Regions from separate parts of the Paenibacillus sp. 37 genome, predicted to be linked through region 3. Evidence: riboswitches for the same ligand, from Rfam matches in the RefSeq annotation. Region 3 holds a riboswitch; each other region holds the start of a gene.
The links. A riboswitch is a leader RNA that binds a small molecule or an ion and turns the genes downstream of it on or off. The one in region 3 is predicted to bind thiamine pyrophosphate.
Positions count from the first base shown of each region.

Region 1: linked by a shared signal. The riboswitch ahead of F0220_RS04640 (ECF transporter S component) and the one ahead of tenA (thiaminase II) in region 3 are both predicted to bind thiamine pyrophosphate.
Region 2: linked by a shared signal. The riboswitch ahead of thiC (phosphomethylpyrimidine synthase ThiC) and the one ahead of tenA (thiaminase II) in region 3 are both predicted to bind thiamine pyrophosphate.

Region 1 is NZ_CP043761.1:1,028,918-1,033,719, reverse strand. Features, by position in the region: gene F0220_RS04645 (ABC transporter ATP-binding protein) at 1-1,563, opposite strand, end outside; gene F0220_RS04650 (energy-coupling factor transporter transmembrane component T family protein) at 1-17, opposite strand, end outside; gene F0220_RS04640 (ECF transporter S component) at 1,564-2,157, opposite strand; TPP riboswitch at 2,425-2,535, opposite strand; gene F0220_RS04635 (copper amine oxidase N-terminal domain-containing protein) at 2,701-3,654, shown strand; gene F0220_RS04630 (pectate lyase) at 3,832-4,500, opposite strand.
Region 2 is NZ_CP043761.1:759,942-764,743, reverse strand. Features, by position in the region: gene F0220_RS03575 (hypothetical protein) at 1-101, shown strand, start outside; gene thiC (phosphomethylpyrimidine synthase ThiC) at 463-2,247, opposite strand; TPP riboswitch at 2,670-2,783, opposite strand; gene F0220_RS03565 (IclR family transcriptional regulator) at 2,931-3,674, opposite strand; gene F0220_RS03560 (alpha/beta hydrolase) at 4,034-4,802, shown strand, end outside.
Region 3 is NZ_CP043761.1:3,733,847-3,738,648, reverse strand. Features, by position in the region: gene F0220_RS16015 (nucleotidyltransferase domain-containing protein) at 1-257, opposite strand, end outside; gene F0220_RS16010 (CD3324 family protein) at 414-680, opposite strand; gene tenA (thiaminase II) at 1,013-1,675, opposite strand; TPP riboswitch at 1,788-1,885, opposite strand; gene F0220_RS16000 (endo-1,4-beta-xylanase) at 2,093-4,765, opposite strand.

The DNA of each region.
Region 1 (4,802 bases), 2.7 Mb from region 3:
GGAAACGACAGTTGCATCACATAACCTCCCCTCATCCACCGACCAGATTCGGGTGCAATATCTTTTTACAATTTCACGATCATGGGTAACCATAACAATGGCTGTTCCCTCTCTCCGCAATTGCTCCAGTTGTGCTAACATGGCGAACGTATTGCGGGCATCCTGTCCAAAAGTGGGTTCATCCAGCAACAGAATTCGCTGCTCTCTGACCAATGCGGACGCCACACTCAAACGTCGTTTCTGCCCCATCGATAATTGATAGGGGTGGCGCTCGGACAAGTCGACTAGTCCAAATTGATTCAGCATATGAGTAGTTCTGGCATGTCTTTCTTCCGTTGTAAGCCTGCCCCCCAGCAATGAGAATTCCACTTCTTCCGCGACGGTGTTGGTTACAAATTGAAACTCCGGGTTCTGAAATACAAACGCGATTCGATCTGCAAGCTGCTCCGTTTTGCCAGAAGGCTGACCTTCCACCTCATAATGACCTGTTGTTTTCAGGATATTCATCAGAGATAACAACAATGAACTCTTGCCTGCTCCATTAGCTCCGACAATACCAATCCAGTCTCCATGCCATACCTTGGCCCGCTCCACCTGAATGAAAGGTGTTTTCCCACGCCATCCGGTGAACTGCTGCAAATCCAGTGCAAGCTGATAGGCGGGTGATACAGGTAATATGGATGAGACGTGAGATATGGGGGATATACCCGGTGTATCGGATAAACCAGACGATTGCTGTGCTTCCAAACTTGAGATGCCGTGGTCCACACACAATTGAAGCTTTCCAGAAGCACTTCCCTCTTCTTCCTTAATTGCCTGCTCGTGCTCATCCCACACACCCGGATACCAGATTCCATAATCCCTCAACTTGCTCCGTTCATCCGTGAATACCTGCTGTGCTGGCCCATCCGCCACAATCTTTCCTTCAGGTGATAAGACAATGATGCGGTCGACCATATCCACAATCTCGTTTATTTTGTGTTCAACGATGATGATCGTTTTGTCACTGGCGATCCGTTTAACGGTATCCCACACTTGGGAAGTACCCTCATCATCCAGCAGTGCAGTGGGTTCATCCAAAAACAATACCTCCGGGTCCATGGCAAGCATTGAAGCAATCGCGAGACGCTGCTTCATCCCCTGAGACATGGACTGGATCAATACACGATTCTGTTCAAAGGATAACCCCACTTGTTTCAGATAATATTCAATCAGCCCTGGCATCTTTTCACGCGGAATATTTCGGTTTTCCAGAACAAATGCGATCTCTTCATCCGTAAAGGACATACAGAACTGGGTATCCGGATCCTGAAAGACTACTCCTGCTCTGGCGGGAACCTGAATATCATCACATTTCATCGGAATTTCAACTGAACGTGGAATTAAACCGCTCAGAACTTGCAATAACGTCGATTTACCGGAGCCGCTTGGGCCAAGCAACAGCACTTTCTCCCCTTGACGCACAGAAAGAGACAAGCCTTGAAATACCAAGGCTTTCTCTCCCGGGAACTTGCATCTTAGATTTGTCACACTTACCGCTTGCGAATTCCCCTCTACGCTCATCTAATCCAGCGCCTCATAATCTTGTTTGGATACTGGTCTGAGTGAGCGTGTTACACCGGTCAGTTCCAATGCTTTGGCGAGATAATAAGCAAACACTCCTGCAATCAAGATGCTTCCGATGAAGCGTAATCCGATAAATAACGTATAATTCCAGGCCGAGAGTGAATCAATATACCCGTACTGATAATCCAGCAAAAGCGAAGCCGCTGCGGCTCCTATGGCTGCAAGACAGGTGACAAACAGGTTGGTTTTACGATACAAAAATGCGGCGAAGAATATCTCGGCTCCCAATCCTTGCAACAGACCGTATACAAGTGTGGACATGCCCCATTCACTGCCCAGAAAAGCACTTACCGTTGAAGCCGCAACCTCGGCTAGAATAGCCACGCCAGGTTTACGAATGATAACAAAAGCAAACGTGCCCGCCATAAACCACATGCCGTAGATCATCTGCTCCGCATGAACACCAAAGGGTTTCATCAAGTCATATGTAGGTCCCCATATCTTGTAGATCACCCCAAACACTACTGCGATCACGATGGTTACCAGAATATCCGTTAGTTTCAATCGCTTGTTGCCTGCTGTTGTTGCCATGTTCTCTACGTCCTTCCTTTGTTCCCTGTGGGAGTTGTAAAAGTGTGTGTTCAAAAAGACTGGTTGAACAACCTCTAAAAATAAACGAAAAAGCCTCCCCGGTTCCGGGCAGGCCTTACGTACAGTGTACAATCCTCACAATGATGTATTGGGTGGATGTCAAAAATACGGAATATCAACCAGCGCCCCTCCGTCATGGCAGATACACCACCACAGTTCAAAGAGGTCTGTTGTTCATCCACGTTCATTCTCACAATTCACCCTTACATATCGCAAATCCATGTTCTCTACGCTGGCATTACCCAGATCAGATGTACGGTCAGCGGCATAAGGCCACTCTCTCAGCCCAACTTCATTGAGCTCCCGGTTCACTTATTTCATTGCTTCTAATGTACATCAGATGGGTATTTGTGGCAATCCCTAGAAAAATCATCATGCTTCATTTGGGGTAACAGGGGAAAGAATCTGATGGTTCACTTTCCATAATATGAAACATTTAGGTTATGTAGTCCGTCTTAAACATTAGAAGGGAGATTGATAGTGATGAAAGATTACAATTCTGTTTGGCAGCTTAAAACATGGAAAATGGTCCTTGCCGCTTCGATACTCACCGCAGGTACGGCACCTGCCTTACTCTCATCCACTATGGCGGAAGCCGCAGCAACTAAACCTAAACCGACAGCTTATATTAACAATGTTCAAGCTCAATATGATGTTGTCATACGGCAGGGTATTACTTACGTGGCATTGACGGAGCTTCAATTCCTCGGCAACTATACGTTTGGTTACAATAACGAAACAAAAGAGATCAGCATTAGCACAGGCAGCGATAAGTATGTCCTTACACCTAACAGCAAAACAATGAAGAAAAACGGTCAGAATGCGACATTCTCCTCAGCGCCGATTCTGGTGAATGGTAAAGCGATGCTTCCGCTCCGTGCCATCGGTGAAGCTTTTGGTGCCAAGGTGCAGTGGAACCAGAAGGCCAAGGAAGCCTACATTTACACTACCGACGCTACGATTGTAAAAGAATATAACAGTTCCGATCTGACTGTGGCGCGTGAAGCCGCATTGCATCTGCCACGCTTCTCTGAACTGGGACAAGCACGTCTGGACATTCGCAATCCTTTAGGTCCGGTGGATTCATCCATTGAATACATCTTTGAGCAAGGTAAAAAAGATCGTTTCTTCGTTGTTGAGGATAACGATCTGATCAGTTATTATATCCTTAAAAATGGAAGTGCACTGCTACAATGGCAGGCTAACATTAGCAAAAATGCCGGAACCATCGTTGACCTGTTCTTTATTAAAAACAAAGCCGTTGCTGAAGCAGGGACTCGTCCTTCCGTAACAGGTCAAACACTCGTATCATTCAAGTACTCTCGCATGCTTGAAGAAACCTCTTACGAGATCATGAACAAATTGGGCTCTAGTGATACCGGTTCTGTTGTCCCCGAGAAAGGCAAAGTCATCGTTGAAGTTCCAGGAGAGAAATAGTCTGAGCATCCTCTATAAGACATTGCTCAGCAGAAATATTATCACATCTGCATTACAAAGAGCGCCCTCAAAGTCATTGTGGCAATGACCTTGGGACGCTCTTTTGGCGTTATATTTTAACTTCAAATTACAAGCGGAGCTTAAACTTTTACCAACTCCAGCGATTCAATCTCCTGTCTAATATTGCGTGTTCCCAGACTGGCTCGTTTTCCCTGAAGCAAACCCCTTGAACAACGTTGGTACTTTGGAATAACGGGTATTCGTAATTTTCCCTTGTGATGTGCTGCTGTCTGTACGCATAATCGAATCTTTTACATTAGAAATGTTGGAGTTATCCAGCGTCATGTTAACTGCGAAGGAAGTTCCACCATTTTGGCGAACCAGTTTGCCAATATCATCTGCACGGAAATTTTTGATGTTAATTGTTCCAGCTGCATTCATCTGGAACACTTTATCATAAGCCTTATAAGCTGCCCCACCGGTAATGTTAACCGTTCCGGCAGACTTCAATGTCAGTGCATCCTCGCCCACGTCCTGCCAGACTACATTCGATATATTACAGTTGCCATAACAATGAACACCATCAGCAGCTGGTGATCCAATGTTTACGTTTTTGAGCGTGGCCCCTGCCTCCAGACGAAAGACTGGCTTCTGATTTTCTGCTTGAGATCCGTCGCCCAGTGTGGAAGGATTGGCTACAAATGTTTTACCTTGGCCGTCATAGGTCGTGCCCTTTGGAACCACAATGGTTGAATTTACAACGGTAGGTGCAGCCGCAGCCGGAACGGCACCAAATATAGAAGCAACCAAACCAGCGGACAGCAACAACGTCAACATTTTTTTCATAACTTTATTCCTCCCTTATTCTCTCGTTATTTGATAGTGTACAAGCCTGAGCTTGTCCTAGAAGATCGTCAGAGGTGCACCTCTGTCCGACCCACAACCTAATCCTACCAAATAAGGAAGGTAACTAGAATAATCATTAGATCAGATATATTATGACATCGCACAATCCCTGTCATATCCTCGTTTTTTGCATGCCAGGTCTCTCAAGCAATATGCTCATATCAACCTCTGGTATGCTCATTTGTAACGTATGTACCCTCACTTGAATCCCCGATAACAAAGAAAGACCACTACATTTGTCT
Region 2 (4,802 bases), 3.0 Mb from region 3:
GTACGGGCAGTGTAGGATTGAGTTTTGGAGCTCTAGAGGTTAGCTTCTCAGGCTCTGCTGATAATGATTCCAGAGGTACACTTAAAAATTTTAATTATTAATAAAGTCTTTGTTAAATATGTTTATGTAATAAAAGGTAGAATAAATTTAAATTCACAAAAGAGAACGATATAACAATCGTTCTCTTTTACACATTTCACTCAAAAAGAGAGGTGAATAAATTAATGCGATTTTTATATATTCTTATCTTGTTCCTAGTCGGTATGGGTTCTTCCGCACTTCTACATGCTAGTAATCTTAAACTTTCTGATGGCGTGCTGTTTGTCATCGCAGGTATCCTATTTCAGATTTGGCGTAAGTTGGATTGAATCCAAGAGTTACGGTGAAGCGGGTTTGGCCTTGTCCAAACTTTAATCAATATTTATAATTTAAAGCTTCAAAAACCTTCATCACTTGGCTTCCTTAGGAGCGTGTCCGATATTCCTCGGCCTTTTCCCGCATCCCGGCAGCTACAGCCTCATTCTCGGACAATCCTTTATCAGCGGCAAAGGCACGAATGTCCTGCGTAATGCGCATGCTACAGAACTTTGGTCCGCACATGGAGCAGAAATGAGCTTCTTTGGCCCCTTCTGCTGGCAGAGTCTCATCATGGTAGGACAACGCACGTTCAGGGTCCAGTGACAGGTTGAACTGGTCACGCCAACGGAACTCGAACCGCGCTTTGGACAATGCGTCATCGCGGCGTTGAGCACGTGGATGGCCTTTCGCCAGATCGGCGGCATGAGCTGCGATCTTGTAGGCGATAACCCCTTCGCGCACATCGTCCTTGTTGGGCAGGCCCAAATGTTCTTTTGGCGTAACATAACAGAGCATCGACGTGCCGAACCAGCCAATCATGGCTGCCCCAATGGCAGACGTGATGTGATCATATCCTGGCGCAATGTCGGTCGTTAGCGGCCCCAGTGTGTAGAAAGGTGCTTCTTTACAGATCTCCATCTGTAGATCCACATTCTCTTTGATCTTGTGCATCGGCACATGACCCGGGCCTTCGATCATCACCTGCACATCATGCTTCCATGCGATCTGCGTCAGTTCCCCGAGCGTAGCCAGTTCTGCCATCTGAGCTTCGTCATTGGCATCGTAGATACTGCCTGGACGAAGTCCATCTCCCAGCGAAAACGCCACATCATACCTTTTCATAATCTCGCAGATTTCTTCAAAATGAGTGTACAAAAAATTCTCCTGATGATGCGCCAGACACCATGCTGCCATAATGGACCCGCCCCGGGACACAATGCCTGTCATCCGTTTGGCCGTCATCGGGATATAACGCAGCAGTACACCTGCATGAATCGTAAAGTAGTCCACGCCTTGCTCTGCCTGCTCTATGAGTGTGTCACGGTACAACTCCCAGGTCAGCGCCTCCGCTTCGCCATTCACCTTCTCCAGCGCTTGATACAGCGGTACCGTACCAATCGGCACAGGAGAATTACGAATGATCCATTCCCGGGTCGTATGAATGTTTTTGCCTGTGGACAGATCCATCACGGTATCCGATCCCCAGCGTACTGCCCAAGTCATCTTCTCCACCTCTTCCTCGATGGAAGAGGATACGGCAGAGTTCCCTATGTTGGCATTGATCTTCACGTGAAAATGACGACCGATCAACATCGGCTCACTCTCCGGGTGATTGATGTTGGATGGCAGAATGGCCCGTCCACTCGCCAGCTCCTGACGTACAAATTCCGGTTCCACGCCCTCACGAATGGCGGCGAATTCCATCTCTGCCGTAATGACTCCCTGTCTCGCGTAGTGCATCTGGGTCACACAGCGTCCTGGCTGTGCCCGCAGCGGTTTGCCACGTAATCCGGGGTACTCTTCGGCGCCGGCTCTCTTCCCTCCGGGCTTCAGTCCGTTATCCTCCGGTTTAACCGTACGGCCCCGATAAGCTTCAACATCGCCGCGCTCTGTGATCCAACGGGTGCGCAGGGCTGGCAGACCTGCACGGATATCCGCATGAAATGCGGGATCGGTCATGGGGCCGCTCGTATCGTAGACACGCAGCGGTTCGTTATGCTCCACCCCTTGGGGAGTATTCGTGTCATGAAGGGCTATCTCACGCTCCGGTACAGCAATGTCCGACCGTGAGCCCTGAATGTAGACTTTGCGGCTGCCCGGAAAGGGCTGAACCCGTCCGGCCGCTCCTGTTTCTTTTTCCACCTGCTGACCGTTATGTTCCTGTTCCATCGCTTGTTGTCCCGTTTGATTTCCTGTACTCATGTTCGATTGTCTCCTCCTCAGTGTTCATCGCTTGTTTGGTTGGTATCGTCATTAGCTCGCTTACGTACCTGTCCCAAATCATGCGCAATGCAGAGAAGAAAGAGCGATCCTACGCCAGACCAGAGGGAGACATTATTCATGTACAGTTAACGACAGAACGGAGGCTACCACAGATCATGGATCTATGGTGACTTCTCTCTCATCATCCAAGCCCACTTTCGCAGGTTATTGAAAAAGAAGTCGATGGAGTACGTGCTATATCGCCCGTTCACTGTATATAAAAAAGCCGGTCCCCGAAGGAACCGACTTTTATGTCCATCACCAATAATGCACCTTCATGCGGCTCCTAAACGGAGCCCTACAAGGGTCACATCATATGGTGGTTGTGGTCATATCGCCGATTACTTCCCTACGCTGGTATGATCCAGATCAGGTGCAAAGGGTCCGGAATCTCATGCGATTCCGTCTCAGTCCGGACAATTCGGACTCCCCCAGTAACGTTAAAAGTTGCGGCATACATAAGCCGCCGTTCATATTCAATGAAGCTGACCCCGATGGGCAGTCCATTACAGAGTAGCGCAACCGGAACATAAAAACAACCTTTATATTCCAGAACACCAACTCAATTTGGAAAAAAACTTACATCAGCATCAGGATAACATGAGCCCCATCTGCGTAGCAGCATCCTTCAACACAGGTGCGTATTCATGCAATGTCTCCTGCGAAAGTCGGCTGACAGGCCCTGAGACCGAGAGAGCAGCTGCAATATTGCCTCGGCGATCCATAATCGGTACAGATACCGCGGCAGCTCCCGGCTCACGCTCCTCATAACTCGTCGCATATCCGTTATCCCGGATATCTCCCATTTGCGCCAAATACACCGCGGGATCAATAAACACCGGCCATTCCGGCCCGTTCATCAGTTCTTCACGATCCTCGTCCGTGGCAAACGCCATCAAAACTTTGCTGGAAGCGCCCACAGACAGCGGGAGTCTAACACCCACTGGAGCGACTCGGCGGATCGCCTGATCACTTTGCACAGCTTGAATCCGTATCCTTTCACTCCCATCACGCAAGTACAGACTTACCGTCTCCCCCAATCGATCTCTCAGTCGCTCCATCGCAGGCAGCAGCAGAATAGCGGGATCATCACTGCGGGACATATGAGCTGACAGCTCCCAGATTCGGATGCCAAGTCGGTACTTCTCTGTTGCTGCATCGCGGATCACGAACCCTCGATCCTCCAGCGTAGCCATCAAACGGTGCACTGTACTTTTGTGCAGGCCAATCTGGCTGGCAATTTCGGTGAGTCCCAGATCACTGCGTGTGGTAAAACATAATAATATATCCAGCGCCCGTTCCACAGCCCGGACGGTTAACTTTCGATCTTCCATGGCATAATGCCCTCCTCATGTTTCATCACATGAAACTTGGTTACATAAATTATATGAGAAACGGTCTCATCTGTAAACCAAAAAGAGCCAAAATTAAAATAGGCCAACGTGTAAATTTTTCCTTTTTATAAGACTTAATCCCCTGTAATTTACACACTAAGGTAATGTTACCCATATATCTTAAGAACTATATAACAATTGCGTAACAAATGCCCTCAATCAATTGACTTTGACTATATTGGAACATACGATAAAGATATATTACATTAAGATATCGCTCTGAAGCAGGCTCTGAAATCGACGCAATTCTCTTTTCATGTCGTTGTTATCTTCAACTGAACTTCAAAGGAGGGGCATTCATGTATCCAACATCCCAGAGCGAAGCCCCGCTGCAAACAAAAGTGTCCGATCTGCCCTCTTCCCTATCACCGAGGCTGATTCGGTTCAAACATATTATCGTAGCGCTGCTGCTCTCCGTTGTATTTTTTCTACTGTTTTGTTTTATTGCACTGCATGGTTATATCGCATGGGTATTATCCAATCCTACTGTAGCGCCGGTCTTCTCCAATCCGATGCAAGCCAAGAACATGAAGTACGAAGACATCACGTTCCCGGCAGCAGATGGCAGCCGGACGATGCAGGGATGGTATATACCTGCTGACAATGCTGCAAGCAAAACGATTATTTTCAGTCACGGCTATGGTGCCAATCGTGAAGAAACATGGGTTCCCATGTATGACCTGGCACACTATGCTCATCAACTTGGGTTCAACGTGGTCATGTTCGATTATGGCTTCGCCTCACAGGTGAACAAAGCTGTAGCAACAGGTGGCAAAGCTGAGTCACAGCAATTGCTCGGTGCGATCCAGTTCGCCAAGCAACGTGGTGCGCAGGAACTGGTTGTCTGGGGCTTCTCGATGGGTGCCGGTACAGCGTTACAAACCGGACTGATTACGAAGGAAGTGGATGCAATGATTCTGGACAGTGCGTTCCTGCTGGAGCCAGATACACTGTACCACAACATTCACAACCAGATCGATCTGCCACGTCAGCCTACACTGGAGATCATGAAGCTGTTGTTCCCTGTTCTGAATGGTACCGGATTACAACAGATTCCATACCAGGAAG
Region 3 (4,802 bases):
GAATCCCATGGCGTGCAATAGATATCATATCCAACGTCATCCAAGATGAAGCAATCGGATATTTCCCATCCCTTTTCTGTATTATTTATGATAACTAAATCAAGATCGCTCTTCTCGTGAAAGTCACCGGTGCTAAATGAACCAGTAAGCCCAATAATGGCGATATCCTCTAGAAAATCTCTTTTTACGCGTTCAATCACCATGTTAATGAGCAGTTCATTTTTGTCCAGCAGCTTCTTCTTTATGATTTCGTTCATTCGTTACACCTCTTTGTATGATCCGGCCGTCCTTCATCACAACAACCTTAACTTGAGTCTATCGATTTAGAGGTGCGGTTACTATGTATAAGTTGATTTAAGTCATCTTTGCACAAAATCCGCTAAACCGTCGAAATGACGAGATAGCGGATTTCATTAGTTCTTTGTATAGACTATTTTCTTTATGCTTTCGCAGGACAAGAAATACCGACCCGCCAACTCCTCTATCCTGACTCCATTGCAGAATAAGGATTTGATCTCAGCGTTTCGAGCAGAGACCCTACTCTTGCTCTCTGTTTTCTCGCCCCATTTTAGGTGCGCCTCTTTGGGTTTTGGGATATAAACCAATTCCCCTTGAACGTATTCTTGAATGATCCGTAACAATTCTTCCGGAAAAATAGACTCGGCTTTTGAATATTTCATGGGCCTCACTCCTTATTTAATAGATCAATAAGGTGCAAAGCCAGTTAGTAGAATATTACGATTCGTCGTTGGCAATGTGATTATTCCCGGGCTCTATGCAAAGCATTGCCATATCCTTCACTGGCTTTGCATAGAGCCGTGCATGTAAGAACCCTACCCCGATTGTTTTCAATAGCCTCACCTCCATAGAAAATAGATAGTTGCTATTTGCTTATTATATCAGGGCTTGTTGTTGAAATGTTTAATCATCTCTTTTTGGGCTGACACGTTCTGATTATTCGCTGTACTCATCTTGATTAGCTGCTCTCTAATTGAATTAACTAACATTGAACTCAAGGCTCCAGCCCCCATGACATCTCCCAAAAATCAAGCTCAAAACGACTGCACATCACGAAAATATCCTCCATCCGTTGGTACGTTCCCTCGCTACAGCCTTCTAATAGTTTATCCGTTAACGTCACAAGGGATTGATTGCTGTTGTTGTATTCAGAGGAAGCATATCCTGTGATCCACTCTCCGTAAAAAGGATGCTCAGCTGCACCTGGTTTTTGAGCAAGGACTTGACCAATCTCTGCATAACTCCATGAGCAGGCCAGAATGGATACAAGTACTTCTGCTATGCCACCCGCATGGGAAACAGAGAGCATATAGTTAGTGTAAGCTGCATTTTTCAGTGCAGGTTTTACCTGAAAAACATGATCCTCTGTAATTCCTAATCGCTCCATATAAGAACGATGAATTTTCATTTCGCCATTCAAGATGTTATCTACGTTTTTACTAAAAAACTGCATCAATTTGGGATCGTGCGACTTGACGATACCTAGTGCAAATACACGGGCATAATCATACAGGTACAAGTAGTCTTGCAGCAAATAATAACGAAATTGTTCGACCGGTAAGGAACCATCTCCGATTCCTTTAACAAAGGGATGCTCGAGACATTCCTTCCACACGGGCTGTGCTGCCTGATACAGTCTCTCTGAAATAGTCAACATATGTTCCTCCAATTCATAATGTACGTATTTAAAAACAAAAAAACGAAACATCCTATGGATGTTTCGCAGACAAATACACTAAAACAAGGGGGTTCGCATGAGCTACCCAAGTCAGCGTTTCATCGTTGCATCCCTACGTTGGCATTATCCAAATCAGGTAAGGTCGGTTTAACACCCTCTCAGCCGGTTAAGGCTCCCTCGCAAACGGTTGTATGTAGTTGATAACTTTCTTATCCCCATAAAAGAGAAAATAACATCCATTTAGTATATCAAGGGCTGTTAAATATAGTCAAGGCAGATTGTATCGCCCCTTATCACCCTTCGGTGACTTATGTAAACGATGAAAACCATCACAACAATGGTTGAGTTTTAGCCACTGTTATGATGGTTTCTATTCTTGCAATTACTGCCGATGGTTTAATGCCCGAGTTTGTTCTTTCCAACAAAAGTGATTATTCCGTACTGGGAAGTGTTTCTCCAGCTCTCATTGGTCATATCATTCCACTTGGCTACGTTCTGCTTACCTCCGCCCTGGTTGTCATTAATTTGAAGCTCGAAACCGAGAACATTTCCTGCTTTGGGTGTCAGTGAATGTAATTGGATTCTGGCTTCTACGAGATATCCTTGATTTGTTTTCTTCACAGCACTTACAAGGCGTCCGGGTGAGGCCCCCCCTGCAAAGGTTCCCACATTGTCTGCACTGATTCTGAACTGGGCATCATCATATTGAAAATACGGTGTGCGCTGGTGATTCTCGTCCAGGAAAATCTCAACCGAATCCTGATCCCATGGGTTAATGCTGTCTGTAATGATGTTTGGATCAGTGACGTCGATCAGCAGGTATAGATACTCACCTGACCACATTGCGCGAGCCACTGCCTCTGCACCTTCGCTCTGGTTCAACCGTTTTACTTCAAATGGTACAGCCTTATTCCATAGGGCGTCTTTCTTCCCATCAATCTGAACAATCCCTTGCACAGCTTGTGCTGATTTGGGCATAGGAGCAAGTTGAATCACGCCGTATTTGCTTGTATCTTGCTCCTGTGATTGTGTTCGATCATTCCAGTACAGTGGATTATAAGGTTGTGTCCCACTTGCACCGCCATCAGTCACACGGATATCCAAGCCGGCTTCATATTCTGATCCGACTTGGATACCACCCCATGGAATGGACAATTCAACCTGATATCCGGCTTTTGTCTCACGTACACGATATGAACGTTGCTCCGCGCCCTCAGCTTTACCCGACCGCTTAATGATTACGTGTCGGTCATCTGCTTCATATGAGGTGGTCTTGCCATTATTGAGATCAACAAAGAGTTCTACTCTGTCATTCACGTCTGCCTTCGCATCCTGAACATCCACAAGGATATATAGGTTACTTTGATCCCATAAGGTGCGGAAACTAGCTGATCCTGAAGAATCACCCTTCAGTGGAGTAGACACCGCTTTGTTCCAGAGCGGATCTTGTGACTGTTTTTTGATATCCGGTTTACCCGAAAGTGAGACGGCTCTCTGTGTCAACACAGGCAAGCTGGATTCATCCACGAGTCCCCAGTATGCTTTTTTGGCCTTCAGGGCTGAATCAAACAGCATAGCCTGGTTGTTGTAAGACTTCTCATCTTGGAGTCCCCATAAGGTAACTGAAGAAATGTGATCTTTGTGTTTTTTGTACAAATCCAACAGTTCCTTATATCGATACGCCTGCTTTACCGCAACTTCATCGGACATCTCTTCACCAAATGGAATTCCGCTATCCACATCCAGTTCCGTGATCTGAATATCCAATCCAAGTTCGGCGAACATGTTGATCGTTTTTTCAATTTCCTTGATGGGCGGGGATTCCAGGTTATAGTGGGATTGCAAACCCACACCATCAATGAGCCCTTTCTCTTTCAGTCGTTTGACCAACCGATACATATGCTCTCTTTTCTCAGGGATTTCCGTGAAGTATTCGTTGTAGTATAATTTGGCATCCGGATCGGCTGCACGGGCGAATTCATAGGTTTTCTCAATGTAATCCGGACCGATTAGTTCATAAAAGGGACTTTTACGTAAACCGTTGGCATCACCATTGCTATCCGCAATCGCCTCGTTTACCACATCCCAGGCATAGATCTTACCTTTGTATCGGGTCATGACGGTTTCAACGTAATCCTGAATCCGGGCAAGTATTAATTCTCGACTCGCAGGGTTACCCTGAGGATCCTTGAACATCCACTCTGCAGCATCAATATGCCACAACAACGCATGTGCGCGTACGCCCATACCATGTTCCTCGGCGAACTGAACATATTGATCGGCTGCCTCGAACTCATAAACACCTTCGGAAGGAGACATGTACTTCGGTTTCATCTCATAGGTTGCGGTCAAGCTGTTAAAGTGTTTTGTGAGCAGTTGACCATATGCGCCTTCCAACTGCCAGCGATACACCGCTGCACCAATGGGGAAATCATCTTGATACAGGTCCTCCAGAGACTGAATCCCTTCTTCGATCTCCAGTTGCTCGGCCAGAGTAAATGATACATCATCCACATAGAACGATAACGTATCTACGCTATCTTCAGAGATGTAGGGTGTTTCGATGAACAAATTCAATTCAGTGGGATCATCGCTATACTGAAATTTTCCGGTGATCTTGTGCCATGTATTCCATTCTGTTTTGGCAATCTTCACGCTGCCGATCGGGTTCCAGCTTTCGGCAGTTGTTTTTTTATATGTGGTGAGCTGTAGTGTTTGATCCGTGGTGGGCTCCTGGGTAAGTCTTACATATGCCGCAATTTCGTACTCTTGGTTACGCTTAAGCAGATCCTTCATCGATAACATCGGTCCATGATAGGAACGCTCACGGTTGGCGACCAGCATACTGGACTGACCTTCGTGTGCTTCCTGTTGTGTCACTGTCAGCCTTTCGTTACCTGTACGTGGAGTCCATCCCTGAAGTGTACCGTCTTCAAAGTTTGTGCTCAAATGACCTCCCTCCACTTCCGTAACTGCCTTGGCTGCATGTGAGACATTCGAAAATGGAAGCATGGCGAGTACCAGCACAAGAACCAAGGCTGTTATATTCCATCGACCTAACCGTTTCATACAATTCCTCCTCTAGATTTGATCTAATTATTCTGAA